DNA from 3 places in the Amycolatopsis sp. NPDC026612 genome. Region 3 is predicted to be linked to each of the others. Evidence: riboswitches for the same ligand, from Rfam matches in the RefSeq annotation. Region 3 holds a riboswitch; each other region holds the start of a gene.
What was found. Region 3 has a riboswitch for thiamine pyrophosphate ahead of AB0F15_RS40490 (thiamine ABC transporter substrate-binding protein). Riboswitches for the same ligand answer to the same signal wherever they lie in the genome.

Region 1: it holds a riboswitch for thiamine pyrophosphate, as region 3 does, so the genes downstream of both, thiO (glycine oxidase ThiO) here and AB0F15_RS40490 (thiamine ABC transporter substrate-binding protein) in region 3, are expected to answer to the same signal.
Region 2: it holds a riboswitch for thiamine pyrophosphate, as region 3 does, so the genes downstream of both, thiC (phosphomethylpyrimidine synthase ThiC) here and AB0F15_RS40490 (thiamine ABC transporter substrate-binding protein) in region 3, are expected to answer to the same signal.

What each region holds. Positions count from the first base shown of each region.
Region 1 covers NZ_JBEZYB010000037.1:607-9,626, reverse strand. The annotation lists gene thiD (bifunctional hydroxymethylpyrimidine kinase/phosphomethylpyrimidine kinase) at 1-359, shown strand, start outside; gene AB0F15_RS28140 (hypothetical protein) at 364-660, opposite strand; gene AB0F15_RS28135 (MarR family transcriptional regulator) at 703-1,134, opposite strand; gene AB0F15_RS28130 (thiazole synthase) at 1,232-1,990, opposite strand; gene thiS (sulfur carrier protein ThiS) at 1,992-2,192, opposite strand; gene thiO (glycine oxidase ThiO) at 2,192-3,265, opposite strand; TPP riboswitch at 3,259-3,364, opposite strand; gene thiE (thiamine phosphate synthase) at 3,395-4,054, shown strand; gene AB0F15_RS28110 (hypothetical protein) at 4,093-4,821, opposite strand; gene AB0F15_RS28105 (threonine/serine dehydratase) at 4,969-5,922, shown strand; gene AB0F15_RS28100 (MFS transporter) at 5,928-7,445, opposite strand; gene AB0F15_RS28095 (GntR family transcriptional regulator) at 7,536-8,291, opposite strand; gene AB0F15_RS28090 (SIS domain-containing protein) at 8,440-9,020, shown strand, end outside.
Region 2 covers NZ_JBEZYB010000037.1:11,806-22,304, forward strand. The annotation lists gene thiD (bifunctional hydroxymethylpyrimidine kinase/phosphomethylpyrimidine kinase) at 35-835, opposite strand; gene thiC (phosphomethylpyrimidine synthase ThiC) at 832-2,469, opposite strand; TPP riboswitch at 2,463-2,586, opposite strand; gene AB0F15_RS28170 (trypsin-like peptidase domain-containing protein) at 2,635-3,546, opposite strand; gene AB0F15_RS28175 (glycoside hydrolase family 15 protein) at 3,747-5,918, shown strand; gene AB0F15_RS28180 (peptide deformylase) at 5,971-6,549, opposite strand; gene AB0F15_RS28185 (DUF3263 domain-containing protein) at 6,705-7,013, shown strand; gene AB0F15_RS28190 (LytR C-terminal domain-containing protein) at 7,010-7,645, shown strand; gene AB0F15_RS28195 (AAA family ATPase) at 7,817-10,087, opposite strand; gene pssA (CDP-diacylglycerol--serine O-phosphatidyltransferase) at 10,409-10,499, opposite strand, start outside.
Region 3 covers NZ_JBEZYB010000100.1:13,472-23,970, forward strand. The annotation lists gene AB0F15_RS40465 (sigma-E factor regulatory protein RseB domain-containing protein) at 1-560, shown strand, start outside; gene AB0F15_RS40470 (ABC transporter ATP-binding protein) at 557-1,531, shown strand; gene AB0F15_RS40475 (ABC transporter permease subunit) at 1,528-2,400, shown strand; gene AB0F15_RS40480 (ABC transporter ATP-binding protein) at 2,443-3,456, opposite strand; gene AB0F15_RS40485 (iron ABC transporter permease) at 3,456-5,027, opposite strand; gene AB0F15_RS40490 (thiamine ABC transporter substrate-binding protein) at 5,102-6,151, opposite strand; TPP riboswitch at 6,171-6,278, opposite strand; gene AB0F15_RS40495 (4a-hydroxytetrahydrobiopterin dehydratase) at 6,311-6,595, shown strand; gene AB0F15_RS40500 (hypothetical protein) at 6,992-7,330, opposite strand; gene AB0F15_RS40505 (hypothetical protein) at 7,330-7,797, opposite strand; gene AB0F15_RS40510 (ArsR family transcriptional regulator) at 7,794-8,387, opposite strand; gene ychF (redox-regulated ATPase YchF) at 9,148-10,230, opposite strand; gene AB0F15_RS40520 (AlkA N-terminal domain-containing protein) at 10,333-10,499, shown strand, end outside.

The sequences.
Region 1 (9,020 bases), on a different contig from region 3:
CCGTGACCGACCGCGAGGGCATGCACACCGCGGCCGTCGTGCTGCACCGGATGGGCCCGCGGTACGTCCTGGTCAAGAGCGGGCACCTGCAGGCCGACCCCGAGTGCGTCGACCTCCTCTTCGACGGCTCGACGTTCGTGGAGCTGCCGGGGCGGCGCTACGCGACCCCGCACACCCACGGCGCGGGCGACACGATGGCGTCGGCGCTCACCGCGGGCCTGTCCAAGGGGATGTCCGTGGTCGAGGCCGCGCACTACGGCAAGTGGTTCGTCTCGCACGCCGTCGAGCACGCCTACCCGATGGGCGCCAAGGTCGGCCCGGTCTCGGCCTTCTGGCGACTGGCTCCCGAGGAGCGCTGAAGGTTCAGCCGATCGACTGGTGGCCGAGCGCGCGCAGGACGTCGGCCAGCCAGACGAGCCCGTACCCGACCACCCGGTCGGGGTCATCGGCCATCGCCGCCAGCTGCGCCCACGACTCGCCGAGCCGGCCCACGGTGTGCTCGGCGGGCTCGTGGCCGAGATCGTGGCGTTGTTCCGGCAGCAGCTCCCAGAACAGGTCGTGCTCGAGCGTGACCGAACCACCGGTGCGTTCGACGTGCGCCAGCAGGAGTGCGGTCACCTCACGCAGCCGGGCCAGCGGGATTTCGGGGCCTTCACCCATGGGCCTTCCGTCTCCCCTCGCGAGATTTCTCGGCCGAAGACGCTAACCCTCGTCGGAAATCAGCGCTTCGAGCGCCGGCAGCGCCGCCAGCAGCGCTTCCCGGTGGTCGGGCGAGAGCCGGTCGAGCCGCCGGTCCAGTTCCTGCACCCGGGTCGAGCGGACGCCGGAGACGAGCCGCTCGCCCTCTTCGGTCGCCTTCGCCAGCCACGCGCGCCGGTCGACCGGGTCGGATTCCCGGCTGACGTAGCCGGCCTCGACCAGGGACGCGATGATCCGCGACATGGTCGCCGCGGCCACCCCCTCCTTCGCCGCGAGGTCGCCGAGCCGGAGCTGGCCCGCGTGCACCAGCGTCGCGAGCGCCGAGAGGGCACCGTGGCCCGGCCCCGGCACCCCGGCCTGCCGCAGTGACCGGGACAGCCTGCCGACGGCGAGGTACAACCTGCCCGAGACGTCCTGGACCGATGTGCTCGTCACGGCTGGCTCCTTCTGCGCTGCCCCGCCGCGGATGCGCCGGAAAGTGCCGTCCACCTTACGGGTTCGCCGTGCACACTCGGCGTTAAGCCACCTCGGTTCACCGGGGTGGGCTCGACGCCTGCGCCCAGAACCGCTGCGGCACGCGGCCGGCCTCGCGGGCCAGCCGTCCGGCGACGACGCCGGCCCGCATCGCCGCGGCCATCCGCTCAGGATCGGCGGCCCGGGTGACCGCCGTCGACAGCAGGACGGCGGCGCAGCCGAGCTCCATCGCGAGCGTCGCGTCCGACGCCGTGCCGATTCCGGCGTCCAGGATCACCGGCACCCCGGCCCGCGAGACGATCAGCTCGATGTTGTGCGGATTCCGGATGCCGAGGCCGGTGCCGATCGGCGCGCCCAGCGGCATCACCGCGGCGCAGCCTGCTTCCTCCAGGCGCAGCGCGAGCACCGGGTCGTCGTTCGTGTAGGCGAACACGGTGAACCCGTCGGCGACCAGCCGTTCGGCGGCGTCGAGGGTTTCGAACGGGTCCGGCAGCAGCGTCCGGTCGTCGGCGTGCACCTCGAGCTTGACGAGATCGGTACCGAGCGCCTCACGCGCGAGCTGCGCGGTGAGCACGGCTTCGGCGGCCGTGCGGCAGCCCGCGGTGTTCGGCAGCAGCTCGATGCCGAGGCGGCGCAGCAGCTCGAGGACACCGGAGCCGCCTTCGGCGTCGGCGCGGCGCATGGCGACGGTGGTCAGCTCGGTGCCGGACGCGACCAGCGCGCGTTCCAGCACCGCGAGGTTGGCCGCGCCGCCGGTGCCGATGATCAGCCGGGACGTCAGCTTGCAGGTGCCGATGACCAGCGGTTCTTCGTCCATTTCAGCCTCCCTGGACCGCGGTGAGCACGTCGACGCCTGCCCCCTTGGGCACCGGGGTGGCGGCCCAGTCGGCGCGCCGGACGACGACGCCGTCGACCGCGACGGCGATCCCGGGCCGCTGCCCGCCGGTGGCGTCGAGGACGTCGGCGACGGTCGCGCCGTCCGGGAACTCCGTCCACTCGCCGTTGAGCTTGATCTCCATCACACGTGCTCCTTCTGGTGCAGGCGGGCGGGGGAAGCGGCTTCGGTGCCTTCGGGCGGCTTGTCCCCCTCGAGCCAGGCGACCACGGCGGCCGCGGTCACCGGAGCCATCAGCAGACCGTTGCGGTGGTGCCCGGTGGCGGCGAAGACGCCGTCGTCCAGGACACCGAGGTACGGCAGCGCGTCCCGGCTGCCGGCCCGCAGGCCCGCGGCGGTCTCGGTCAGCTCGTACTCGGTGATCGCGGGGAACACGCGCTCGGCGCCCTCGATCAGCTCACGCACCCCGCGGGCGGTGACGGCCTGGTCGAAGCCGGCTTCGTACTGGGTGGCGCCGAGGACGAGCTCCTGGTCACCGCGCGGAACGAGGTAGATCGGGCGGCCCTCGACGACGGCCCGGACGGTGTGCGCGGGCGGCGGCAGGCAGCCGCGGCGGGGCCTGAGCCGGAGGATTTCGCCTTTGAGCGGGCGGACGGCGTCGGCGAGCCGCGGGTGCAGCCGTCCGGTCCAGGCACCCGCGGCGAGCACGACGGCTTCGGCGTCCGGGAGTTCTTCCACCCGTTCGCGGACGAACCGGACCCCTCGCTTTTCGCAGGCCGTGCACAGCGCTTCGAGCAGTTTCCGGTTGTCCACGGCCAGGTCGCCGGGCACGTGAAGTCCACTTCGGACGGACCCGATGCCGGGTTCGAGCCGCTTGGCTTCCCGGCCGGTGAGCCGCTCGGCCGTGCGGCCGGTGGAGTGCAGGTAGCCGGCGAGGATGTCGAGGTGCCCGGCGTCGGCGCTGTCGAAGGCGACGACCAGCGTCCCGTGCGCGGCCAGGCCGGGGTCGACGCCCTCGTTCGCGAGGTCACCGGCGAAATCCGGCCAGCGGCGGAGGGACGCTTCGCCGAGGCGCAGGACGTCCTCCTCGCCGGGCCAGGCCTCGGTGACCGGGGCGAGCATGCCCCCGGCCAGCCAGGACGCACCGCCCCGGACGGGTTCGGGGTCGTAGAGGGTGACCTGGTGGTCCTTCGTGGCCGCACGCCACGCCGCGGACAGGCCGATCACGCCGCCGCCCACCACTGCCAGGTTCGTCATGGGATCACGCTCCCTGCGCCGGCATGACCCGGATCAGGTTCCACGGTCGGAGCGGCAGCTCCCTCTCAGCCCGTGCCCCGGGCTCCCGTGCGGACGACCTCACCTTAACGCGCGGGTACGGTCGCCGCTATGCCCGCCCTCTCCGGTGACAAGATCCGCGCCCGCCTCGACGCCGCGCGCCTGTACCTGTGCACGGACGCCCGCACGACCCGCGGCGACCTGGCGTCGTTCGCCGACGCGGCCCTCGCCGGCGGGGTCGACATCATCCAGCTGCGGGACAAGACCGGCGCGCTGGAGGCGGCCGGCGAGATCGCGGCGCTGGAGGTGCTGGCGGAGGCGTGTGCGCGGCACGGGGCGCTGCTGTCGGTGAACGACCGCGCGGACGTGGCGCTGGCGGTCGGGGCGGACGTGCTCCACCTGGGGCAGGACGACATCCCGGTGCCGCTGGCCCGCCGGATCCTCGGTGACGACGTCGTGATCGGCCGCTCGACGCACTCCCTCGACCAAGCCCTCGCCGCGGCCGCCGAGCCCGGGGTCGACTACTTCTGCACGGGCCCGTGCTGGCCGACGCCGACGAAGCCGGGCCGCCACGCACCCGGCCTGGAGCTGGTGCGGGCGACGGCGGCGTGGACCCCGGACCGGCCGTGGTTCGCGATCGGCGGCATCGACGGACCGCGGCTGCCGGAGGTGCTCGACGCGGGGGCGTCGCGGATCGTGGTGGTCCGGGCGATCACCGAGGCCGACGACCCCGAGGCCGCGGCGCGGGACCTGCGGGCCCGGCTGCCCTGATCGCCGTGAAGGCCACCCGGCGGGGTGGCCTTCACGCGTCACGGGGTCGGTGTCGCCGCGACACCCTTGCTGGTCGGCGGGGTCGCCGTCGTGGCCGGGGCCGAGGTGGACGGCTGCTCGCTCGCCGTGCCCGAGGTGGTCGCCGGGGTCTCCGAGGACGTGGTCGGCGGGGTCGAGGTGTTCGTCGGGGTCGTGCTCGTCTCCGTCGGGGACACCTGCGTGTCGTCCGTCGAAGCCGGGGGCGTCGACGGGGTCTCGGCCGGGTGACCGGAGCCGCTGCCGAGGACCTTGCCGATGCTCGAGCCCGTTCCGCCCGCGACCTTGCCGCCCGTCGCCGCGTCCACGCCGACCATCGCCGCGATCGCCACCACGAACACGGCCAGGCTCGTGCCGATGATGAGCGGCCAGCGCAGCTTCCGCAGCCGCGAGGACAGCCGTGACGGCTCTTCCTCCGGCGGCTTCAGCTGCACCGTCGGCTGGTCGGTGATGTCCACCGCGGGCCCGCGCCGCCGGATTCCCGACGTCGCCAGCTGGCGCGCCCTGAGGGCCGCCTCGCGGGTGCGCTGCAGCGAGCGCAGGTACAGCTCGCTGCCGACCGTCGACACCACGCTCGCCACGCCGGCACCGGCCACGGTGCCCGCCACGCCCAGCGTCGAGCCGAGCAGTGCCGCGGTCACGGCCGCCAGTGCCGCCGCGAGCACCTGCGCGATCCGCAGGCCCGGCTTCTCTTCCGTCTTCTCCGAAGTCGCTGCGTTCTCCTTGCTCATGATCCCGATCTAGGTAGTCGGTGTTCTCCCCTGTCCAACGTCTAAGGCGCGTGAGGCACTCCCCACGTTGCCGCAGCGTGAGGAGGACCACTCTGTCTGTCCATAGTAGACATTCCGAACCCCACGTTTTCTTGACATACTCGGCAGATGGAACTGGTGACGATCTCCGACATCGAGGCCGCCGCGAAACGCGTCGCCGATGTCGCCGTGCGCACGCCCCTGCTGCTCCAGACGTGGGATCCCCGCAAGACCCTGTGGCTCAAACCCGAAAACCTGCAGCCGGTCGGCGCGTTCAAGGTGCGCGGCGCGTTCAACGCGATCACGGCCCTCGACGAGGTGGTCCGCGCCCGCGGCGTCATCGCCTATTCGAGTGGCAACCACGCGCAGGCAGTCGCGTACGCCGCGCAGCGGTACGGCATCCCCGCGGTGATCGTCGTGCCGGACGTCACGCCGCGGATCAAGGTCGAGGCCACCCGCGCGTACGGCGCCGAGATCATCGAGGTACCGCTCGGCGAGCACCCGGCGAAGGCGGGCGAACTGGCCGCCGAACGCGGGCTGACCCTCGTGCCGCCCTTCGACGACGCGGCCGTCATCGCCGGGCAGGGCACGGTCGGCCTCGAGATCGCCGAGGACCTCCCGGACGTCGAGGTCGTGCTCGTCCCGGTCAGCGGTGGCGGGCTGGCAGCCGGCGTCGGCACCGCGATCAAGGCCCGGTGCCCGCGGGCGCGGGTGATCGGCGTCGAGCCCGCGCTGGCCGGGGACGCGGCCGACAGCCTCCGTCGGGGCGAGCTGGTCCGGTGGCCGCAGGCCGACCGCGGCCGCACGATCGCCGACGGTCTCCGCTCACAGCCGTCGGAGCTGACCTTCACCCATTTGCAGGCCGTCGTCGACGCGATGGTGACGGTCAGCGAAGACGAGATCCGGGAGGCGGTGCGCGTCCTCGCCCGCCAGGCCCGGCTGGTGGCCGAACCCAGCGGCGCGGTGACGACGGCGGCGTACCTGTTCCACGCCGACGAGCTGCCCGCCGGCCGCACGGTGGCCGTCGTCTCGGGTGGCAACGCCGACCCGGCGCTGTTCGCCGAGATCCTCGCGGAGCGCTGACCCGCTCAGGAGCCGGCGACGGAGGAGCCCCGGCGGATGTGCGTCGGCGGCCCCTCGACGCCGCAGTGGTAGCACTCACCCAGGTGGGGGCACTCGTCGTCGGTCCGCTCGGCGGCCGGTTCGAGGACACCGTTGTGGATGCCCAGTGCGATCAGGCCGCCGGCGATCGCGAGGGCCGCGCAGATGACCAGCGCCGTCCGCCAGCCCGCGGTGAGCGCGACCGGGTCGGCGTACGCCTCGCCGGTCAGCCCCGCGGCGGCGGGCAGCACCGCCACCGCCAGCAGGCCGCCGGAGCGCGCGATGGCGTTGTTGACGCCGGACGCGACACCGGCGTAGCGGTCCGGCGCCGCGGCGAGGACGGTCGCGGTCACCGGGGCCACGACCGTCGCCAGGCCGAGGCCGAAGACCACGACCGCGGGCAGCACCGCGCCGAGGTAGGACGCGCCGGGCGCGATGCGCAGCATCAGCAGCATCCCGATGCCGACGACGATCGGGCCGACCACCAGCTGCGTGCGCGGGCCGATGCGCTGGGCCAGCGCCCCGGAGCGGCCCGAAAGCAGCAGCATGATCACCGTCAGCGGCAGCCCCGCCAGCCCGGACGCGGTCGGCGAGTAGCCGAGCGACACCTGCAGCTGCATGACCAGCAGCATCATCACGCCGCCGAGCGCCGCGTACATGGCGAAGGTCAGCGCGTTGGCCAGGGTGAACGTCCGGTCGCGGAACAGCGACGGCGGCACCAGCGGCTCGCGCGAGCGGTGCTGGACGGCGACGAACGCGGCCAGCCCCGCGATCCCCAGCAGGCCCGCGACCAGCACGAGCGGGTCGCCGACGCCGCGGGCGGGCGCCTCCACCAGCGCGCCGGTGATCCCCGCGAGGCCGAGGGCGCCGAGGGCGGCGGCGCCGAAGTCCGGGTGCCCGGTGGCGCCGGTGTCGCGGGATTCGGGGACGAACCTGCGCGCCATGAGCACCACGGCGACCGCGATCGGCACGTTGATGAGGAACGCCAGCCGCCACGACCAGACCTGCACGAGGAAACCGCCGAGCAGCGGCCCGGCGGCGGCCGCGATGCCACCGAGGCCGGACCAGGCGCCGATCGCGCGGGCGCGGGCGTCGTGCGCGAAGGACGCCTGGAGGATCGCGAGCGACCCGGGCGTCAGGAGGGCGCCGCCGATGCCCTGCAGGATCCGCATCGCGACGAGCATCTCGGTGGACGTCGCGGCGGCGCACAGCCCGGACGCGACGCCGAACCAGACCACGCCGATGAGGTACATGCGGCGCCGGCCGTACCGGTCGCCGAGCGAACCGGCGACGAGGATGAGCGCGGCCAGCGCCAGCAGGTAACCGTCGAGGATCCACTGGAGCCCCGCCACGGAGGCGTTCAGCTCGGTGCCGATGCGGGGCAGGGCGACGTTGACGATCGTGCCGTCGAGCATCGCCATGCCGGACCCGAGGATGGTGGTGGCGAGCACGCCGCGGGCCGCGCCGGTGCCCCACCGGATCCCGGTGTCTTCAGCTGAGTTCACCGGCCAACTCCACCGTGCCCGGAGACCCCCGTCAACCCGGCTGTCGTGAGTGGTAATTCGGGTTCTGACCCGAATTACCACTCACGAGGCCTACGGCAGCAGCGTCGTCACGAACTTGTAGCGGTCACCGCGGTAGACCGAGCGGGCGAACTCGACCGGCTTGCCGTCGGTGGCGAACGAGTGGCGGGTCAGCATCAGCACCGGCATGCCGACGTCCGCGCCGAGCATCTCCGCTTCCTGCGGCCCCGCCAGCGACGTCTCGATCGTCTCTTCGGCGCGCTCGAGTTCGACGCCGTAGTGCTCGCGGAGAACGGCGTACAACGAACCGCCGGCCGAGACGTGCTTGCGCAGCCCGCGGAACCGGCCGAGCGGGAGGTGGGTCGTCTCCAGCGCCATCGGCTGGGAGTCCGCCAGTCGAAGACGTCGAAGACGGAGGATTTTCGCCCCGTTCCGGATTCCGAGCAGCTTCGCCAGATCGCCCTCGACCGGCATTTCCTCGACTTCCAGCAGCTTCGACGACGGCTTCAGGCCCTGCTTGCGCATGTCCTCGGTGTAGGAGGACAGCTGGAGCCGCTGCGCGAGCTTCGGCTCGGCCGCGAAGGTGCCTTTTCCCTGCACACGGTGCAGACGACCCTCGGCGGTCAGGTCGGCCAGCGCCTGGCGCACGGTGGTGCGGGAGACCGTGAACTCCCCGGCGAGCGCGCGTTCGGTCGGGATCGGCGACCCCGGGGGCAGCACGTCCAGGAGGTCGAGCAGGTGCTGTTTCAGCGCCCAGTACTTGGGCTCGCGCTGCCCGCGCAGCCCGGCGACGGCGCCCGCCTCGCCCGTGGTGGTGGTCTCCAACATGCCCGGCTCCCTATGTCTTCCCTCATCGCACGCCACGTCCCCGTAAGAAACGTACCCTTTTCCCCAAACGCGCCGCCCCTATAACATTGGTCTAGACCTGACCGACGCCGCCTGAGTCCGGTACATAATGCCGGAGGTGGAGAGGAAAATGATGACCGAACAACGGCCCGGCGAGCACATGGCCGCGGAGATCGCCCAGCAGCCGGACGTCCTGGCCGGACTGGTGGCGCGTCAGGCGGAAATCGCCGAAGTGGCGGAAAAGATCTCACACCGGCCCCCGCGGTTCGCTCTGCTCGCCGCGCGTGGATCGAGCGACCACGCAGCGTTGTACGCGAAGTACCTGATCGAGGTACTGCTCGGCCTTCCGGCCGGTCTGGTTTCCCCGTCCACGGCCACGCTGTACGGCGCCCGGCCCGATCTGCGGGACGTGCTGTTCGTCACGGTCAGCCAGAGCGGCGGCTCACCCGACCTGATCGAGGTGACCGAAACGGCGCGGCGCCAGGGCGCGCTCACGGTGTCGGTCACCAACACGCCGGACTCGCCGCTGCGGGCCGCGTCCGAGCTCGGCGTCGACATCGGCGCGGGCGTCGAGAAGGCCGTCGCCGCCACCAAGACGTACTCGGCGACGCTGATGGCGCTGTACCTGCTCGTCGACGCGGTGCGCGGCGGCAAGGCGGCCGACGCCGAGAAGATCGGCGAGCTGGCGCAGCAGACCCTCGACGGCGCGGC
Region 2 (10,499 bases), on a different contig from region 3:
GTCTGGCAGCCCCGGGGGCGGTCCCGCGCCCGGTTTACCGGTCCAGCACCCAGAACGGCGAAACCGGGCCAACGCCCGCGCCCAGCGGGTAGGCCTCCGCGACGCAGCGCTCGATGAACTTCTTGCCCGCCGCCACCGCCTCCGGCACCGAAGCGCCCTTCGCGAGCGACGCCGTGATCGCCGACGCCAGCGTGTCCCCGCCGCCGTGGGTGTTTTCCGTCTCGTACCGCGGGCCGCTCAGTTCGACGTATTCGCGCCCGTCCGAGAGCAGGTCCACGCAGTCGGGTGTGCCCGTCATGTGGCCACCCTTGACCAGGACCCACCGCGAGCCGAACTCCAGCAAGGCTTCGGCGGCGGCCCGCTGCGATGCCGGGTCGACCACCGAAACGCCCGTCAGCAACCGGACTTCGTCGAGGTTCGGCGTGATCAGCGTCGCGCGCGGGAACAGCTCGGTGCGGATCGCCTCCAGTGCGTCCTCGCGCAGCAGCGGGTGCCCCGTCATCGACGCCGCCACCGGGTCGACCACCAGCGGGAAGTCCAGGCCGAGCTCGTCGAGCGTCTTCGCGACCGCGCGGATGATCTCCGCCGTCGCCAGCATGCCGGTCTTCGCCGCGTCGACGCCCATGTCCGACGCCACCGCCTTGATCTGGGCGGTGACCACGTCGGCCGGGATCTCGGTGAACCCCTGCACGCCCAACGAGTTCTGCACGGTCACCGCGGTCAGCGCGACCAGGCCGTGCACGCCGTTCGCGAAGAACGTGCGCAGGTCGGCCTGGATGCCCGCACCACCGCCGGAGTCGGAGCCGGCGATGGTGAGGGCGGTCCTCGGAGTCATTGGCCGACCACGGGGAGGTAGACCTTGTTGCCGTGTTCCTCGAACTCCGCCGACTTCTCCGCCATGCCGGCCTCGATGGCCTCCACAGTGGACAGTCCGTGTTCCTCGGCGTACTTGCGGACGTCCTGCGTGATCCGCATCGAGCAGAACTTCGGGCCGCACATCGAGCAGAAGTGTGCGGTCTTGGCCGGCTCGGCGGGCAGGGTTTCGTCGTGGAACGAGCGCGCCGTGTCCGGGTCGAGCGAGAGGTTGAACTGGTCGTTCCAGCGGAACTCGAAGCGCGCTTTGGACAGCTCGTCGTCCCACTCCTGCGCGTACTGGTGGCCCTTGGCCAGGTCCGCGGCGTGCGCGGCGATCTTGTACGTGATCACCCCGGTCTTCACGTCGTCGCGGTTGGGCAGGCCGAGGTGCTCCTTCGGCGTGACGTAGCACAGCATCGCCGTGCCGTACCAGCCGATCTGCGCGGCACCGATGGCCGACGTGATGTGGTCGTACGCCGGCGCGATGTCCGTCGCGAGCGGGCCGAGGGTGTAGAACGGCGCCTCGCCGCAGAGCCGTTCCTCGAGCTCCACGTTCTCCTTGATCTTGTGCATCGGCACGTGCCCGGGGCCCTCGATCATCACCTGGACGTCGTGCGAGCGCGCAATGTGCGTCAGCTCGCCCAGGGTCTCCAGCTCGGCGAACTGGGCGCGGTCGTTGGCGTCGGCGATCGAGCCCGGGCGCAGGCCGTCACCGAGGGAGAACGTGACGTCGTACTGCCGCAGGATCTCGCAAAGTTCCTCGAAATGCGTGTAGAGGAAAGATTCCTTGTGGTGCGCGAGGCACCACGCGGCCATGATCGACCCGCCGCGGCTGACGATGCCGGTGACCCGCCGCGCGGTCAGCGGGATGTAGCGCAACAGCACGCCGGCGTGCACGGTGACGTAGTCGACGCCCTGCTCGCACTGCTCGATGATCGTGTCGCGGTACACCTCCCACGACAGCTTTTCCGGTTCACCGTCGACCTTTTCGAGGGCCTGGTAGATCGGCACGGTGCCGACCGGGACCGGCGAATTGCGGACGATCCACTCCCGCGTCTCGTGGATCCGCTTGCCGGTGGAGAGGTCCATGATCGTGTCGGCGCCCCAGCGGGTGGCCCACACCATCTTGTCGACCTCTTCCTCGACCGACGACCACACGGCCGAGTTGCCCATGTTGGCGTTGATCTTCACGAGGAAGTTCTTGCCGATGATCATCGGCTCGGACTCGGGGTGCTTCCGGTTGACCGGGATCACCGCGCGGCCACGGGCCACCTCGTCGCGCACGAATTCGGGCGAAACCCGTTCCCTGACGGCGATGTACTCCATCTCGCGGGTGATGACACCCTGCTTCGCCCACCCGAGCTGGGTGTTGTGTTCCCGCCCGTCGGCCCAGCCCGCGCGGAGCCGGTGCAGTCCGGTGTGGACGTCGATCTCGACGTCCGGATCGGTGTACGGGCCGGAGGTGTCGTAAACGTCGAAGTGTTCCCCGTTGGAAAGGTCGATCCGCCGCACGGGGACGCGGAGCCCGGATTCGGTCTGCCGGTACGCCTTGTGCGAGCCGGTGATCGGCCCGGTGGTCACCTTTACGGCAGCATTGTTCTCAAGCGTCGTCAACGACTTTCACTCCCTACGCCGGCATTACCCGGTCAGGTTCATGCGGTCGGTGACGCCCGGGAAGTTCCCCAGTCACCCTCTCAGCCCGCCATGGCGCGAGCTCCCGCGTTGGTGTTGTGCCACCGACCATGCCACGCCGGGTCGGGATACTCAAGTCTCCTCACCTCACCCGACCAGTTCGGCCGGTGTGGCGTAGACGTCGACCATGGCTCCGTTGCGCAGCACCGTGATCGGCAGTGCGGTGCCGATCACTTCCGCGAACAGCTGCCGCTGGATGCCCTGGGCGTCCGAGACGCGGGTGCGCGCGACCGTCAGCACGAGATCGCCCGCTTTGAGGCCCGCCCGGTCGGCGGGCCCGCCCGCGACCACTTCCCGCACCCGCAGCCCGGCGTTCTGCCCGGTGCGCTCGGCGACGTCGTCGGGCAGCGGGGCGGGCACACCGACGACGCCGAGGTAGGCGCGCCGAACCCGTCCCTCGACGACGAGGGTGTCGATGATCCGCCGCGTCGTCGTGTTGATCGGCACCGCCAGCCCGAGGCCGACCCCGGCGACGGCCGTGTTGATCCCGACGACCCGGCCGGCGGAGTCGGCGAGCGCGCCGCCGGAGTTGCCGGGGTTGAGCGCGGCGTCGGTCTGGATGACGTCTTCGATCACCCGGCCGGCGCGGCCGTGGCGCACCGGCAGCGCCCGCCCGAGCGCGCTGACGACCCCGGCCGTGACGGTGCCGGAGAAGCCGAGCGGGCTGCCGACGGCCACGACGAGCTGCCCGACGACGAGCCGGTCGGCGTCCCCGAGCACGGCGGCCGACGGCGTTTCGCCGCGGGCCCGCAGCACGGCGAGATCGGACAGCGGATCGGCGCCGACGACGTCGAAGGGCACTTCGCTGCCATCGGCGAAGGTGGCGACACCCCGCCGGTGGTCGTCGACGACGTGGGCGTTGGTGAGCAGGTGACCGTCGTCGGAGAAGACGACCGCCGAGCCGCTGCCGCGCGCGAGCTGCACCCCGGCGACGTGCGGGGTGACGGTCTTGGCGACCGTGCTGACCGCGCGCGAGTAGGCGTCCATCGCGTCGTCCATGCGTACCTCGATTACAGCGTTGCAGGTACTACGATTCTGCGCCCGGTTCGGCGGGAAGTCCGTTCGCTGCTGGTGAACCGGCCGGCGGATCCGTGACGGTCAGTGGTTCACCGGATTGGGGCATGTATCCGGCAGAAATCGGCGGCAGACTGCCAGGCGCTTCTGTAACGGTGCAGAGGCGACTTTTCTGTGGGGTTGATATGCGCAAATTCATCTTCGGCGCCCTGGCGGGGCTGCTGGTCACCGGGCTGGTCCCGGCGACCGCGGTGGCCCGGCCCGAAGGGCAGGCACCCGGCGCGCCCGGGGCCCATCCCAGCTGGCTGCCCGCGAACAAGACCGGCTTCGGCACCGCCCGTGACCGCGACAGCAACGTCTGGTTCACCCTGCAGGGTGGCCAGCTCTCCGAGGTCTACTACCCGGACCTGTCGACGCCCAGCGTCCGGTCGATGAACTTCGTCGTCACGGACGGCCGCAGCTTCGCCACCACCGACTACTCGGCGAAGACGCAGCAGGTCCGGCGGACCGGCGAAGACAGCCTGACCTACGAGCAGACCATCACCGACGACCAGCACCGCTGGCGTCTCCGCAAGACCTACGTCACCGACCCGGCCGCCACGACCGTGCTGGTGGACGTCGACTTCCAGTCGCTCACCGGGCGGCCCTACCAGCTCTACGCGGTCGCCGACCCGGACCTGACCAACGACGGCTCCGACGACTCCGCCGCCCGCGCGGGGAACACCGTCACCGCGCAGGACGCGTCGAACGCCGCCGCTCTCACCGCGAAGCCCGCCTTCGCGAAGACCAGCGTCGGCTATGCGGGCGCGTCCGACGGGAACACCCAGCTCGCCAGGACCTTCAAGCTCGCCTCCTACGACACCGCCGAGAAGGGCAACGTCGTCCTGACCGGTCAGACGAACGCCGACGGGCTGTGGAACCGGCACGTCACCGTCGCCCTGGGCATGGGTGCGAAGGCCGCCGACGCGCTCAAGAGCGCGCAGGCGTCGCAGCGGCGCGGCTTCCGCGACATTGCGCGCGCCTACGACCGCGGCTGGCAGCAGTACCTGCGCGGGATCAGCAAGCCGCCGTCGTCGCTGAAGACGGCGGCCGAGCGCGACCTCTACCAGGCGTCGATGCTGACGCTCGCCGCGAGCGAGGACAAGCACCACCCCGGCGCCTTCATCGCGTCGCCGAGCATGCCGTGGCGGTTCGGGAACAACGACCCGGAGTGGTCGCCGTCCGGGACCTACCACCTGGTCTGGCCGCGCGACCTCTACCAGATCGCGACCGGGCTGGCCGCCGGCGGCGACAAGTCCGCGGCGAACCGGGCCGTGACCTACATGTTCGGCACGCAGCAGCAGCCCGACGGGCACCTGCCGCAGAACAGCCGCGTCGACGGCGTGCCGTACTGGACGTCGATCCAGCTCGACGAGACCGCGTTCCCGATCGTGCTGGCCCAGCAGCTCGGCCGGAACGACCTGTGGCCCGGCGTCCGGAAGGCCGCCGACTTCATCCTCGGTTACCGGGGGCCGAACGGGCAGGCGTCGCCGTACACCCAGCAGGAGCGCTGGGAGGAGCAGGACGGCTGGTCCCCGTCGACCATCGCCTCGGTGATCGCCGGGCTGGTCTGCGCGGCGGACATCGCTTCGCACAACGGCGCGGCCGCCGACGCCGCCCGCTACCTCGCCGCGGCCGACAAGATGAAGGCCGACCTGCCCAAGCAGACGATCACCACGAACGGGCCGCTGTCTAAGGACCCGTACTTCGTCAGGCTCACGAAGGACGCGAACGCGAACGCCGGCACGACGTACAACCTCGGCAACTCGAGCGTGACGATGGACCAGCGCGCGGTCACCGACGCGGGCTTCCTCGACCTGGTCCGGCTCGGCATCTACCGCGCCGACGACCCGGTGATCCGCAACAGCATCCGGGTGACCGACAAGGACATCGCGTTCACCACGCCCACCGGCCAGTTCTGGCACCGGTACACCAAGGACGGCTACGGCGAGCAGGCCGACGGTTCGCCGTGGGACTACACGTTCCCGGCCGAAAGCCGCACGACGTTCGGCCGGCTGTGGCCGCTGCTCGCCGGTGAGCGCGGCGAGTACGAGCTGACGCTCGGCGACAGCGCCTCGGCCGCGCGGCGGCTGCGGGACCTCGGCCGGGTGAGCAGCTCGGCGGAGACCATGCCGGAGCAGGTGTGGGACGAGAACCCGCCGTCCGGGCAGACCGGCTTCCCGGCCGGCACGCCCACGACGTCGGCGACCCCGCTGGCCTGGACGCACGCCCAGTACGTCCGGCTCGCCTGGGACGTCAAGGCGGGCTCGGTGCTGGAGACGCCGCGAGTGGTGCGCTGCCACTTCCTCGGCTGCTGACCGCTCGTGAACCGGCGAAGGGCCCCTCGGTTTCGAGGGGTCCTTCGTGGTCTCAGATGACGGCGCCGTCGTCCTCGGGGGTCCGCGGCGGCAGCCAGGAGTTGCCCGGGACGCCCCACTTGTTGGACTTCAGCATCTTCTTCGCGGCGCGCGCGTGCCGCCCGACCAGGCGGTCGAGGTAGATGTACCCGTCCAGGTGATCGGTCTCGTGCTGCAGGCAGCGCGCGAAGTAGCCGGTGCCCTCGACCTCGATCGGGTTGCCATCGACGTCGGAGCCGGTCACCTTCGCCCAGTCGGCCCGGCCCGTCGGGTACGACTCGCCGGGCGCCGAGAGGCAGCCCTCCCAGTCGTCGTCCGGGTCCGGCATGGTCTCCGGGATCTCCGACGTCTCCAGCTTCGGGTTGACCACGACGCCCTTGTGCCGCACGCCTTCGTCGTCCGGGCAGTCGTAGACGAACACCCGCAGATCGAGGCCGATCTGGTTGGCCGCGAGGCCGACACCCTCGGCGGCGTACATCGTCTCGAACATGTCGTCCACGAGCGTGCGCAGCTTCTCGTCGAACTCGGTGATCTCCCGAGTCGGCTGGTGCAGCACGGGTTCGCCGGCGATCACGATGGGGTGGATGGTCACGGCGAGCCAGTTTAGTCGGACCCCTCTGGTAGACCTGCATCAGACCGTGACGCGCCGACGTCGATGCCCACGTCGGCGGCGGCTTCCGTGGTTGAATGGCGCCCGCGGAAGAGCTAGGTCTGATTCGCCATGACGCCCGATTGAGAGGGACTCGGATGGACGCCGCGGAGTCGATGGCTGAGCCGCAGCCGTCGCCGCCGAAGCCCGTGCCCGGCCTGACCGAACGCGAGGTCGAGATCCTCGCCTTCGAGCGCCAATGGTGGCGGCACGCCGGGGCGAAGGAGAACGCCATCCGCGAACGCTTCGACTTGTCTGCGACGCGCTACTACCAGCTGCTCAACAAGCTGCTGGAGAAGCCGGAGGCGATCGAAGCCGACCCGATGCTGGTGAAGCGGCTGCGCAAGACCCGCGCCGCCCGCCAGCGCAAGCGAGGCGCCCGGCGACTGGGGATCGAGCTGCAATGAGTGTGTTTTCGGGAATGTCCCGGCCGATGAAGGCCGCGGGTGTCGCGTTGATCGGCGTGGCCATCATCGCCGCCGTCATCGGCGGGATCTCCGCGCTCGGCGGGGGCGACGGATCGAACGAAGCCGGGCCGAGCGGCACGTCGACGCAGCCGGGCACGTCCGGCGGGACGTCGACGCCGCCTTCGGGCACGGCTTCTTCGACACCGCCGTCGTCCTCGACGAACTCGTCGTCGACCGCACCGTCGTCGCCGGCCCCGCCGGGGACCGGCCAACCGACGTCGCCCGCTCCCGGGCAGCCCGGGCAACCGAGTGGTGACCAGCAGGCGTCCAACAAGTGGGTGACCGTCCGGGTGTTCAACAACTCGACGATCAAGGGACTCGCCGCCCGTGCGGCCAACGACTTCCGCGGGTCGGGCTGGAACGTCACCGAGGCCGACAACTACTCCCAGGGCATCATCCCGGCGACCACGGCGTACTACCGCCCGGGCACCGACGAGGAAGCGGCCGCGAAGCAGCTCGCGCAGGAGTTCGGCTTCAAGGCCGAGCCGCGGTTCGAGGGCATCAAGGACGCAAGCCCGGGCGTGATCGTCATCGTGACGAACAACTACGAGAGCCACCCCAAGGGCAGCTAAACCCGTAACCCGCGTGCTCAAACCCGTAACCCGCGTGCTCAAACGCGTAACCCGCGTGATTGAGCCCGGAACTCGCGAGATCCGGCCTCAATCACGCGAGATCCGGGTCTGATCACGTGGGTTACGGGTCTGGTCACGCGGGTTACGGGTCTGGTCACGTGAGTTACGGGCTCACTCGCCGGCCTGGTTCTTTGCGTAGGCCTCCAGCGCCGCCAGCTGGGCCGGGTCGAGGCTTGGCCGGACCGCCTTGCGGGCTGCTTCGAGGTGCGCCGCCGTGACTTCGCGGGCCTCCAGTGACTCGCGCATCGCCGTCAACGCCGCTTCGCGGATCAGCGCCGCGCAGTCGGCCGCCGAGTAACCGTCCAGAGTGGACGCCACCGCGGCGAGGTCGACGTCGTCGGCCAGCGGGGTGTTCTTCGAGCTCGCCGCGAGGATCGCCGCGCGGGCCTCGGCGTCCGGCGGTGGCACGTAGACGCGGCGCTCGAGCCGTCCCGGCCGCAGCAGCGCCGGGTCGACCAGCTCCGGCCGGTTCGTCGCGCCCAGCACGACGACCTCGCGCATCGGCTCGACGCCGTCGAGCTCGGTGAGCAGCGCGGCGACCACGCGGTCGGCGACACCCGAGTCGGACGACTGGCCGCGGCGCGGCGCCAGCGCGTCGATCTCGTCCAGGAAGATCAGCGCGGGCGCGGCCTCCGCGGCCCGGCGGAACAGCTCGCGCACCGCGCGTTCGGACTCGCCGACCCACTTGTCCATCAGCTCGGCGCCCTTGACGGCGAAGACGTTCAGCGCGCCGGTGCCGGCCAGCGCCCGCACGAGGAACGTCTTGCCGCCACCGGGCGGCCCGTACAGCAGCACGCCGCGCGGCGGTTCGACGCCGAGCCGGGCGAACGAGTCCGGGTACCGCAGCGGCCACAGCACGGCTTCGGTGAGCGACTGCTTGACGTCGACCATGTTCCCGACGTCGTCCAGGGTCAGCCCGCCGGTGGCCAGGTTGTCCGAAGTGGACATCGAGACCGGCCGGACGGTCGCCAGCGCGTCCAGGAGGTCCTGCTGCGAGATGCGCGGCTCGTCGGTGTCGCGCTGGCGCAGCGCCGCCCGCAGTGCCGCGTCCCGGCGCAACGCGATCAGGTCCGCCGCGACGAAGCCGGGCGTCCGCTCGGCGAGGACGCCGCAGTCGATGCCCGTGTCGAGCGGGACGTCGCGGAGCAGGACGTTCAGCAGCTCCCGCCGGGTCTTCGCGTCCGGCAGGGCCAGGCCGAGCTCGCGGTCCAGCAGGTCGGCGGCGCGCAGCCGCGGGTCGGCCGACTCCGCACGGGCCGTCGTCGCGACGACGGCGAAGCGCTCGCGCCGCAACGCCGTCCGCAGCTCCTCCAGCACGACGGTCGCCACCGGCGGCGGGGTGGTCGCGGGCAGCAGCGCGTCGACGTCGGTGAGCAGCAGCACCGCGGGCCCCGCCGGCGCGCGGATCGCCTCCCGGAGGCGCGCCACCGCGACGTTCGGGTCCAGCACCGCGAGGTTCGGCGCGGCCACCGGCAGCACGCGGATGCCGGCTTCCTGCGCGACGGACCGGACCAGCGTCGCCTTGCCGACCCCCTCCGGGCCGGACAGCAGGACACCCAGGTGGGCGGGCGCGCCCAGCCGCGCCAGCAGCTCGGGCCGGTGGAAGGCGAGGTCGAACCACTCGGCGAGCTTGCGCGCGGCGGCCTCGGCGCCGATCAGGTCGGCGAGCGGAACGGCCGGTTCGGCGACCTCTTCGACGGCGGCCTCGTCTTCGACGATCTCGGCGTCGATCCACTCCTCGGCCGCGGTGACGGCGGAGGTGCGGACCAGCGCGGTCGCCGTCCGGGGCCGGGCGGGCTCCGGCGTGCCCGGCCGGGCCCCGTCGCGCCAGGTGACCACTGTGGACGGACCGACCGCCACGGCACCCGGCGGCTCGGTCGCGGTGACGGTGAGCAGCTCGTTCGTCCAGGTCGCGCCGATCGCCCGCGACAGCTGGCCGCGCAGGCCGGCGGGGTCCGACCCCGGCGACGGCGCGAGGTCCTGCGGCAGCAGCGAAACGGCGTCGCCGACGGTGAGCACCTTGCCGATCAGCGCGAGCCGCAGCATGTGCGGGCTCAGCGAGACACTGGCCAGCCGCGACCCCGCGACCGTCACCGTCTTCGCCGCCGCGACGTCGGCCGGCGCGACGACGATTTCCGAGCCCTCGGTCACGCCCAGGTTCGACATCGTCACGTCGTCGGTGAGCACCACCCCGGGCACGCCGGTCTCGTCGGCGGGCGCGGCGAGCGCGGCGCTGACCCGGGCCCCGGTGAGGTGGACGGCGTCCCAGGCCCGCAGGCCCAGCGCGTCGAGGACTTCCGGATGCAGCCGGACGACGCCGCGGCGCGTGTCCAGCGCGGACGGCGTGTGCCGGACGGTCAGCGTGATCTGCGGGTGGCTCACGCCGTTCACCCTAGCGAGCCGGCGGTCCTGGAGGAGGGTGATGCCCGCCGATCCGCGGGATCACGCGAGATGCCCGCCGGATCACGCGAGTTACGCCGCCAATCACGCGAGATCCGTGCTCAATCACGCAAGATCCGCCTCAGACCACGCGAGATGCCCGTCCGATCGCGCGCGAGCGCCGTACCGGAACGGCGAACTCGCGTACCTGGATGGACGACTCGCGTACCCAGGCGGACGACTCGCGTGATTGGAGACGTAACTCGCGTGATTGGAGACGTAACTCGCGTGATTGGAGACGTAACTCGCGTGATTGGTGGGGGCTTACTTGCGGCGGAGGCCGATCTGGCGCCACGAGCGGCGGCGCGGGCCTTGGCCGTTTTGGCTGCCGCGGGGGGTGCGGACCGTCTCGCCG
Region 3 (10,499 bases):
CGGCCTACGAGCTGGTGCTGACGCCGAAGCCGACCGAGCGGACGCTGCTGCGCGAGATCCGCGTCGCGGTCGACTCGCAGACGCGGATGCCGCTGCGGGTTTCGGTGCTGAGCAACGGCACGGCGACGCCGGCGCTCCAGGTCGCGTTCACCGAGATCGAGTTCACGCAGCAGCCGGCCGACCTCTTCACCTTCACCCCGCCGAAGGGCGCCAAGGTGCAGGAGAAGACGCCGGCGCTCGACCAGCAGCACAAGGACCTGGCCGAGCAGGCGAAGCAGGACACCAAGGTCGTCGGCGACGGCTGGGACACCGTCGTCACCGGCAAGGTCCCGGCGGACGCGCTGAACGCGGCGCCGAAGGCCTCGGGTGAGCGCAAGGGCGGCGCCAACGCCGACCCGAAGGCCCTGCTCGCCCGGTTCGCCAAGAAGGTCAGCGGCACCTGGGGCAGCGGCTACCTCGTCACCACGAAGGTGGGCAGCGCGGTGCTGACCGACGACGGCCGGTTCGCCGCCGGTGCGGTGCCGGAGCAGGTCCTCTACGAGGCGCTGGGTCAGAAGTGACCAGCACGGCCGTTCAGTCCGGGGCGGACGTCTCTTCGGAGACGTCCGCCCCGGCGGTCCCGCTCGCCGCGCGCACCCGGGGCCTGCGCAAGGTCTACGGCAGCACGGTCGCGGTGGACCACGTCGATCTCGACATCCCCGAAGGTGCCGTCGTCGGGATGCTCGGGCCGAACGGCTCGGGCAAAACGACCACCATCCGCATGTTGCTCGGCCTGGTCCGGCCGACCGAAGGCGAGGTCGAGCTGCTCGGCCGCCCGATGCCGGACGCCGCCGCGCACGCGCTGCCGGACGTCGGCGCACTGGTCGAAGGGCCGGGCTTCCACCCGTTCCTCTCCGGGCGCGACAACCTCCTGCGCTTCGCCGCGGCGGAACCCCGGCTCGCGTCTTCGGGGATCGCCGGCGCGGTGGACTCGGCGCTGGAGCGCGTCGGGCTGACGGGGGCGGCGCGGCGCCGGTACAAGGGCTACTCGCTCGGCATGAAGCAGCGGCTCGGCCTCGCTTCGGCGTTGCTGGTGCCGCGGAAGATGGTCGTGCTCGACGAGCCGACCAACGGCCTCGACCCTGCGGGTACCAGGGAGATCCGCAGGATCGTCGCCGAGCTGCACGCCGAGGGCGTCACCGTGCTGGTGTCGTCGCACCTGCTGGCCGAGGTCGAAGCGACGTGCACGCACGTGGCCGTGCTGCAGGCGGGCAACGTCGTCGCGCAGGGCGAGCTGGCGGAGCTGCTGGAGTCCGGGAACGCGGCCCTGCTGGTCCGCACGCCGGACGCCGAACAGGCGGTGGAAGTGCTGCGGGAGAACCGGATCGGCGCCCGGCTCACGCCGGACGGCGTCCGGGCCGACCTCACCGCGGCGGAAGCACCGCGGGTGCTGCAGGTCCTGGTGGGCGCGGGGGTCGCGGTCCACGAGGCGACGCGGGCCCGCACCGGGCTGGAAGACCTGTTCGCCCGGCTCACGGAGGGGGCGGAATGACCGCGGTTCTCGAAGCACCGGCGGCCCGCACGGGCCACGACACGGTGCCGCTGCCCCGGCTGCTGGCCGCGGAGCTGCGCTGGATCTTCCGGCGGCCGCGGACGCTCGCCGTCCTGGCCCTGCTGGCGCTGATCCCGGTGGTGATCGGCATCGGCCTGACGCTGGTGAGCGGGCCACCCGACGCCGGCGGACCGAACCCCGATGGCGCGTTGCTGGCGTCCGCGGTCAACAACGCGTTCGTCCTGCCGATCGCGGCGATCGTGATGTCGCTGGCGCTCCTGCTGCCACTGGCCTCGGCCATGGCGGGCGCGGACGCGATCGCGGGCGAGACGTCCCACGGCACCCTGCGCGGCTGGCTGATCGCCCCGGTCAGCCGGGGCAGGCTGCTGGCGGTGAAGGCGTTCGGCGTCGCGACGGTGTCGGTGGTTTCGGTGCTGGCGATGTGCGTGACGGGCGTGGTGACCGGCCTGATCATCAACGGCACGGATTCGCTGTTCACGCTGTCGGGCACGACGTTGTCCCTGGGCGGCGCACTGGCGCGGATCCTGCTGGTGGCGGGCTGGGTGGTGCTCCAGCTGTGGGCGGTGGGCGCGGTGGCGCTGGCGCTTTCCAGCTGGACCGAGCACCCGATGCTGGTGGTGGCGTCGGTCCTGGCGGCCGACATCGTGTTCACCATCCTCGGGTTCCTGACCTCGCTGAACTGGCTGCACCCGTTCCTGCTGACCCAGAACTGGGCGACGGCACCGGCGGAGGTGCTGCAGGACCCGATGGGCACGCAGATGCTGGGCGAAGGCGCGTTGCGTGCGGCTTGTTACATCGTGATCGGGCTTTCGCTGGCGTACGCGCGGCTTTCGACCCGCGACGGCTGAGTTGTCGTGAGTGGTAATTGGGGTTAGAACCCTAATTACCACTCACGACAACCCGACCACCGCCATCCCGTCCGGGTCGAGCTCCAGCTTCACCGCGTCCCCGGCCCGCAGGTCCGACGCTGCCGGAGCCACCGCGTCCACAGTGGACGCTTCGAGCTTCACCACCAGCCGCACGTGCTCGCGGCGATGCACCGCGGCCACGACCTCGCCGGCCACCCCTTCCGCGGCCACCCGCAGCGCGTGCGGCCGCAAGCCGAGCCGGACCGGACCGTCGTCGACGTCCGGGAGTTCCAGGTCCCCCAGCTCCGTGCGCACGTTCCCGCCCGCGGCCACGCCGTCGACGAACGTCGTCACCCCGAGGAACCGGGCCACGTCGTCGTCCGCCGGGTTGCGCCACACCCGCCGGACCGCGCCTTCCTGGCGGACTTCGCCCGCGTCGAGCACCGCGACCCGGTCGGCGAGAGTGAAGGCCTCCTCCTGGTCGTGCGTCACCAGCAGAGCGGTGATCTTGCTGCGGCGCAACAGATCCGCGAGGTCGATCGCCAGCTGCTCGCGCAACCCGGCGTCCAAACCGGACAGTGGCTCGTCGAGCAGCAGCAACCGCGGCTTCGGCGCCAAAGCACGGGCCAGCGCCACCCGCTGCGCCTGCCCGCCGGAGAGCTCCGTCACCCGCCGCCCCTCGAAGCCCGTCAAGCCGACCAGCTCCAGCAGCTCGGCGACCCGCGGCGCCCACTCCGCCCGCGGTACCCCGCGCATCCGCAGGCCGAACGCGATGTTGGCGGCGACGTCGCGGTGGCCGAACAGCTGGCCGTCCTGGAACACCAGGCCGAACCCGCGCCGGTGCACCGGCACCGCGCCGAGGTCCTCGCCGTCCCAGCTCACCGAACCGCGCGCCGACGGTTCCAGCCCGGTGATCGCGCGCAGCAGCGTCGACTTGCCCGATCCCGACGGGCCGAGCAGGGCCAGCACTTCGCCGTCGGCGATGTCCAGCCGCGCGTCGCGCACCGCCGCGAACGATCCGTAGTGGACAGTCAGGTCCCGCACCGACAGCGCCATCAGAACTCTCCCACCCGGCCGCGCGCGGCCCCGAGCCGGTCGATCAGCGCGACCGCCAGGACCGTCACGAGCATCAGCAACGCGCACGCCGCGTACGCCATCTGGTTGTTCAGCTCCCCCGGGCGCGCCATCAGCGTCGCGACCGCGACCGGCAGCGTCGGCGCCGTCGGCCGGGCGAGGAAGCTCGTCGCGCCGAATTCGCCCAGCGCCACGACGAAGCCGAACCCCGCCGCCGCGACCAGCGGCCGCAGCGTCAACGGCAGGTCGATCTCCCGCCACACCCGCAGCGGGCTCGCCCCGAGCGTCGACGCGGCCTGCCGCAACCGGACGTCGACCGAGCGCAGCACCGGCAGCACCATCCGCACGATCAGCGGGATGATCACCAGCGCCTGGGCTAGCGGCACCAGGTAGGGCGACGTCCGCAGGTCACCCGGCAGCGCGTCGAGCGTCACCAGGTAGCCGAAGCCGACGGTCACCGCGGACACCCCGAGCGGCAGCATCAGCACGGCGTCCATCGTCTCGCCCAGCCCCCGCGCGGCTTTCGCGGGCGACCGGCGCAGCGCCACGAGGACGACGGACGCAAGCACGCCGACGACCATCGCGAGCAGCGTCGCGTCGATGGCCACCTTGAGCGAGTTCAGCGCGGCGTCCCAGCCGGACACCTGCAGCGCGCCCTTCTCGCCGGTGCTCGTCAGTGCCCGGTACCCGGCGAAGCTCCAGCCGTCCTCAGTGGACACCGATTCGGCCAGGAGCGCGACGATCGGCGTCACCAGCAAGGCGAGCACGACCCCCGCGGCGCCGACGACCCACCACTCGCCGCCCCGCGGCGATCGTGCCCCGCCGGACCCGATCCGGGCGCCTTCCTTGCGCCGGCGCGCCAGCCCGCCGAGCACCAGCGCGGCGACCACGGCCGCGAACTGAATCAGCGAAAGTGCCGCCGCGCCCGAGAGGTCCAGCAGGTCGACCGTCCGCAGGTAGATCTCGGTTTCCAGGGTCCGGTAGCGGGCGCCGCCGAGGATCAGGACGACCCCGAAACTGGTGGCGCAGAACAGGAACACCACGGCCGCGGCGGACGCGATCGCGGGGGCCAGCGCGGGCAGCGTCACCGACCGGAAGGCCCGCCACGGCGACGCGCCGAGCGCGCGGGCGGCGTCGGTCGTCCGCGCATCCAGCCGCGCCCACAGCCCGGCGACGGTCCGCGCGACGACGGCGACGTTGAAGAAGGCGTTGGCCAGCACGATCGGCAGCACGCCGCCGTCCGGCCACAGCGCCCGGAAGGCGAGCCCGACCACCACCGTCGGCAGCACGAACGGCACGAGCACCAGCGTCCGCGCCAGGCCGACGCCGGGCAGCTTCACCCGCGCCAGCAGGAACGCCACCGGTAGCCCGGCCAGCACCGCGACCACCGTCGACGCGGCCGCGCTCGCGACGGTGAACCCGGCCAGCTGCCAGGTCCGCGGGTCACCGAGCACGGCGCCGAGGCCGCCCGCAGCGAACCCGCGTCCGACGATCGCCAGCACCGGCCAGGCGAAGAACACCACCAGGAACCCGATCGGGGCGACGCCGATCAGGGCCAGGCCGAGTCCGCGGGCGGTCCGCGGTGGCGCTGTCGCGCTTCGGAGGCTCCGGGCCGGAGCGCCGGTGCTCACTGCACGAGCGTGCGCCATTCGCCGATCCACTTCTCGCGTCCGGCCTGGACCTGGTCCGCGGGCAGTGTCTGCGGCTTCTGCGGCAGCGGCGCGACCTGCGCCCAGCCCGCGGGCAACTCGACGTCCTGGCGCGCCGGGTAGACGTACATGTTGGCGGCGACCGTCGCCTGGAACTGCTGGGAGAGCAGGAAGTCGACGACCTTGTGCGCGTTCTCGGCCTGCTTGCCGTTCGTCAGCACGCCGGCGTACTCGACCTGCCGGTAGCAGGTGTCGAGCAGCGCCTTGGTGCGCGGCTTCCCGTCGTCACCGACCTCGGCGGCGGGCGACGACGCGTACGAGACGACGATCGGCCGCGGCCCCTTGCCGGACGAGCCGGAGAACTGCTTGGTGTAGGCCTCTTCCCAGCCGCTGACCACCTTGACGCCGTTGGCCTTCAGCTTCGTCCAGTAGTCCTTCCAGCCGGCGTCGCCGTACTTCGCGACGGTGCCGAGGAGGAACGCCAGGCCGGGTGACGCCGTCGCCGGATCCTCGGCGACCAGCAGGTCCTTGTACTTCGGGTCGGCCAGGTCGTCGTAGGTCGACGGCGCCGGGATCCCCTTGGCGGTGAAGTAGTTCGTGTCGACGTTGACGCACACGTCGCCGACGTCGACCGCGGACAGCCGGTGCTCGGGGTCGACGGCGTAGCGCTGCGGCCCGCGGTCGGCCTCGGGGCTGGTGTACGGCTCGAAGACGCCCTCGCCGAGTGCCCGCGAGGCGAAGGTGGAGTCGACGCCGTACGCGACATCGCCGATCGGGTTGGCCTTCGTCAGCACGAGCTTGTTGGTCAGCGATCCGGCGTCGCCCTGCTTGAGCACGGAGATCTTGATGCCCGACTGCTTCTGGAAGGCGTCGAGCACCTCCTGCGGCGCCAGGAAGGAATCGTGCGTCACGAGGGTGACGGTGGGCGTCTGCTGCGTGCCACCGTCGCCGTCCGACAGCGAGCACGCCGTGGCGACGGCGCTGACGGCGGCGATGGCCGTCGCGACGCGCACAGCCCTGCGTTTCATCTACCCTCCTGCACTTCGCCGACGCGGAGGGAAGCCCTCCCGTCGCCGGCATGATCCGGTCAGGTGCGAACGGTCGCGGGGTGACCCGCCTCTCAGCCCGGCTGACCGGACTCCCGTGGCAACCGTGCAGCGTAGTCCAGGACGGACGACCATGGAGACATGACGGAAATCTTGAGCGACTCCGAGGCCGACGGACGGCTGGGCGCGGGCTGGACCCGGTCCGGGGCCGTCATCACCCGCGAAGCGGAGCTGGCGAGCTTCCCCCAGGCGATCGAGGTGGTGAACCGCGTGGCCGAGCTCGCCGAAGCCGCCGACCACCACCCGGACATCGACATCCGCTGGCGCACGCTGACGTTCCGGCTGAGCACCCATTCGGCGGGCGGGCTGACGGCGAAGGACTTCGACCTGGCCGCACAGATCGATTCGGTCCTCGCCGGGATGTGACCTCGGTAACTCTGGGTGAACTTCACCGCCGGTTCGGCGTCTCTCGGTTACCGGAACCTTCGGGAGGGAGACGAGATGACTCAGGCAATCGTGGTCGGTACAGCGGCGTTCGCAACGATGGTGGCGGCGGCCGGGGGCGTGCTCTGGTTCACCGCCCGCCACCGTCATCGCCTGGACGGCTGAGAGTTCGGTCACAGCTGTTAACGCGAGGCATGATCAGCGCGCTGAGCAGGCGGAAGCATCGGTTCGGCCCTTAGGAAACGCCATGAACAACACCGCCGCCCTCACGCCCGCTCAGCGCGCCTGGATCAACGCCCTCGCTCCCGCGGTGGTGCTGATCGCGATCGCGGTGCTGGGCCTGCTCGGCTAGTTCGTCCGTACCTGGCGGTCCGGCGGCTACAAGACGATCTGCCCGGCCGACGGGAACCCGGCCGGCCGCTCGTCGGCCGTGGACCAGTATTCGAGGCACGACAACCGGCCGTCGTCGACGAACAAGATGAGACCGCCGTCCGGGACGTCGGCCTCCACCGCCACTGATTTCTTCACCGCCGCGCGCGGGGTCGTTTCGTCCACCGCGAGGTCGATCGTGGGGCACCCGCAGCCGCAGCGGCCGATCACCCGGGCCGTGGCGGCCTGCGCCCGCAGTTCCCCCGCACCCGGGAAGTCCGCCGCGAGCAGCGTGTCCAGTGCCGTCCGCTCGTTCGCCGTCAGCGGGCGGCCCGCGGAGTCCTCCATCAGTAGCGGGGCATGTTCGGGATCGTCTTCTCGGCGACCCCGATGAGATCGTCGACCTTCGCCACATCGGCGGTCACGTCTTCGGCGGTCACCGCGGGCGCCTCCGAAGAGCGGTACGCGACTTCGTTGCGCCGGACCCGCATCCGGTTGAAGGGACGCAGAAGCGACCCCAGCGGCGGGTCGAGCTGCGCGAGAACCGCTTCGTAGACGGCGATGTGGCCACCCCGGCTCGTCGCGCGCAAACCTTGGTTCTGCAGCACGGCCGCCAGCGCACGACGGGCACCGTCGTACGCCAGTGTGTAGGCGCCTTCCGGATCCGACTCGAGCAGCTGCCGAGCCGAAGCGACGTGCGTCCGGGCCCGGACGAGTTCGGCTTCCGCGGCTTCCCGCGAGGCCGGGACGTGCTCGAGCGAGCCGCGCGCGATGAGCGCGTCGATCGTGGCGCGCCCCTGGTTCCACCGGGTCATCGGGTCTCCTGCTCGAGCGGCAACGGAACCAGCGGACGCTCACGCACGCTGGTGAGGAACGGATCCGTGGTGTCCGCCACCGCCCACGAAGCCGGCGAGACCCGGTGCACGTTGACCTCGCGGCCCAGCCGTCGCGACACGCCTTCGGCGAGGTCGAAAAGCGCATCCGCATCGGGCGAGCCGACAACGAGGACATCGACGTCTCCGGGAGGCGGCCCGGGTTCGCCGCTGTAGCGCGCGGCCCATGACCCGTAGATGTAAGCCTCGCGCACGCCGGCAAGACCGGACAGGGCCTCGGCGAGCAGCGGCAGCGGCCCGAAGGTGACCGACAGGAGCTCGCTCAACGGCCGGTAGAGCGGAGTGTCCGTCCGGGCTTTGACGAGCCGGCTCCGGCCGACCCGCCGGTCTTCCAGGATGCCCCCGCCGACGAGCCGTTCGACCTCCCGCAGCACGGCCGTGGGCGTGACGCCGGAGGCTCCGGCGAGCTCGGTGATGCTGTACTCGCGCTCCGGGTGGAGCAGGACCAGTGCGAGCAGCTCACCCTGCATGCGTGACCGCAGCAGGGGCAGCAGGCTCGGCGAAGCTTTCATTGGACGCAGTATATCCTGCGCCCAATGAAAGCAACAGTCAGTAGTTGAGTGCTGGGGAACGGGTGGTGCCCGCGATGACGATCGTTGCAGTGGACCGGCACGGCCTCGTCGCGATCGGCGAAGGCGATCACCCGGCGACGTACCAGGCCGCAGAGTGGCTGCGGTCGTCCCGACCAGCCTTCGGCCTGTTCGACGCCGACGAGGAGCCAACCTGCACGAGCAAGCTGTGGACGGAACCATTCACTGTCGGGCTGCCCATCGAGTTCGCCCGAGCAGTGTCCAGTGCGCTCAGCGAGGGGCCCGGTCTCCCAGCGGGACCCTCACGATCGACCGCGCAGGCTTCGACCTGGTCAATTCGTCCGAGACGGTCTTCGGGCAGGCGGCAGCCGTGCTGAAGACCGCCATGGCCGCGCAGCTTTCGGGCCGGGATGCCGACGCCGCGGCCAGGTCGCTCGTCAGCACCTGGTGAGTCCGAGCAGTGCCGGAAATCCGCGAAGTGCTGGTTCCGTTCCTCCTGGCCAAGTCGGTTATCCCCCTGGTGTCGGCGGCCTGGTACCAGGAACCGACCGCGCCGGACCGAAGCAGATCGGCGGCCTCTCGGCCCTCGTGCCTGGCCAGGAAAGCCCTGCTGCGGGCGGCGGACCAGCGCTCCGCCAGCGCCTTGCGCATCACGTGCTGGAAGCCTCGCGGGCTTCCGACACGGCTGCGCCTTTTGGTGAGGCTTGAGGTTGCTCCGTGTCGGAACTCCACCACGTCGCCGTCAGACGTTGAAGCGGAACTCCACCACGTCGCCGTCGGCCATGATGTAGTCCTTGCCCTCCATGCGGACCTTGCCCGCCGCCCGGGCGGCCGCCATCGAGCCCGCCGCCATCAGGTCCTCGTACGAGACGATCTCCGCCTTGATGAAGCCGCGCTCGAAGTCCGTGTGGATGACGCCCGCCGCTTGGGGGGCCGTGGCGCCCTGGGGGATCGTCCACGCGCGGGACTCCTTCGGGCCCGCCGTCAGGTACGTCTGCAGGCCGAGGGTGTGGAACCCGGCGCGGGCCAGGGAGTACAGGCCCGGCTCCGGCTGGCCGACGGACTCGAGCAGCTCGCGCACCGACTCCTCGTCGTCCAGCTCCAGCAGCTCCGACTCCACCTTCGCGTCGAGGAACACCGCATCCGCGGGGGCGACCAGCTTGGTCAGCTCCTCGCGGCGGGCTTCGTCGGTGAGGATCGACTCGTCGGCGTTGAAGACGTAGAGAAACGGCTTCGTCGTCAGGAGGCTGTGCTCGCGAAGCAGTTCGAGGTCGACGTCCTTCTGCGCCGAGAAGAGCGTGCGGCCGCTGTCGAGGATTTCCTTCGCCTTCTGGGCGGCCTCGAGCGCCGGCTTCGCTTCTTTCTTGGTCCGCGCTTCCTTCTCCAGCCGCCAGACAGCCTTCTCGAGAGTCTGCAGATCGGCGAGGATCAGCTCGGTGTTGATCGTCTCGATGTCGCTCGACGGGTCGATGCGGCCGTCGACGTGCACCACGTCAGGGTCGTCGAACACGCGGATAACCTGGCAGATCGCGTTGGCCTCACGGATATTCGCCAGGAACTTGTTGCCCAGCCCGGCGCCCTCGGACGCACCCTTCACGATGCCCGCGATGTCCACAAAGGACACGACTGCCGGGACGGTCTTCTCCGACTTGTACAGCTCGGCCAGCTTGTCCAGCCGCGGGTCCGGCAGCGGCACGACACCGACGTTCGGCTCGATCGTCGCGAACGGGTAGTTCGCGGCGAGCACGTCGTTGCGGGTCAGCGCGTTGAACAGGGTGGACTTGCCGACGTTGGGCAGGCCGACGATACCGAGGGTAAGGCTCACGACCTCGCAGTCTACGGGTCTCCCCCGGCCGGACCCCACGCACCCAACGCCGTGGCGGATTTCCGCCAGCGACGGCGCTGACCTGCTGGCATGCTCGGATCAATGGTCACCGAAACGCTCTCACTCTGGCGAGACGCCGAGCGCTGCTACCGCGTGGTCACCGCCCGCGACTCGCGCTTCGACGGCCAGTTCATCATGGCGGTCCGCACCACCGGGATCTACTGCCGCCCGTCGTGCCCGGCCTCGACGCCGAAGGTGCAGAACGTCCG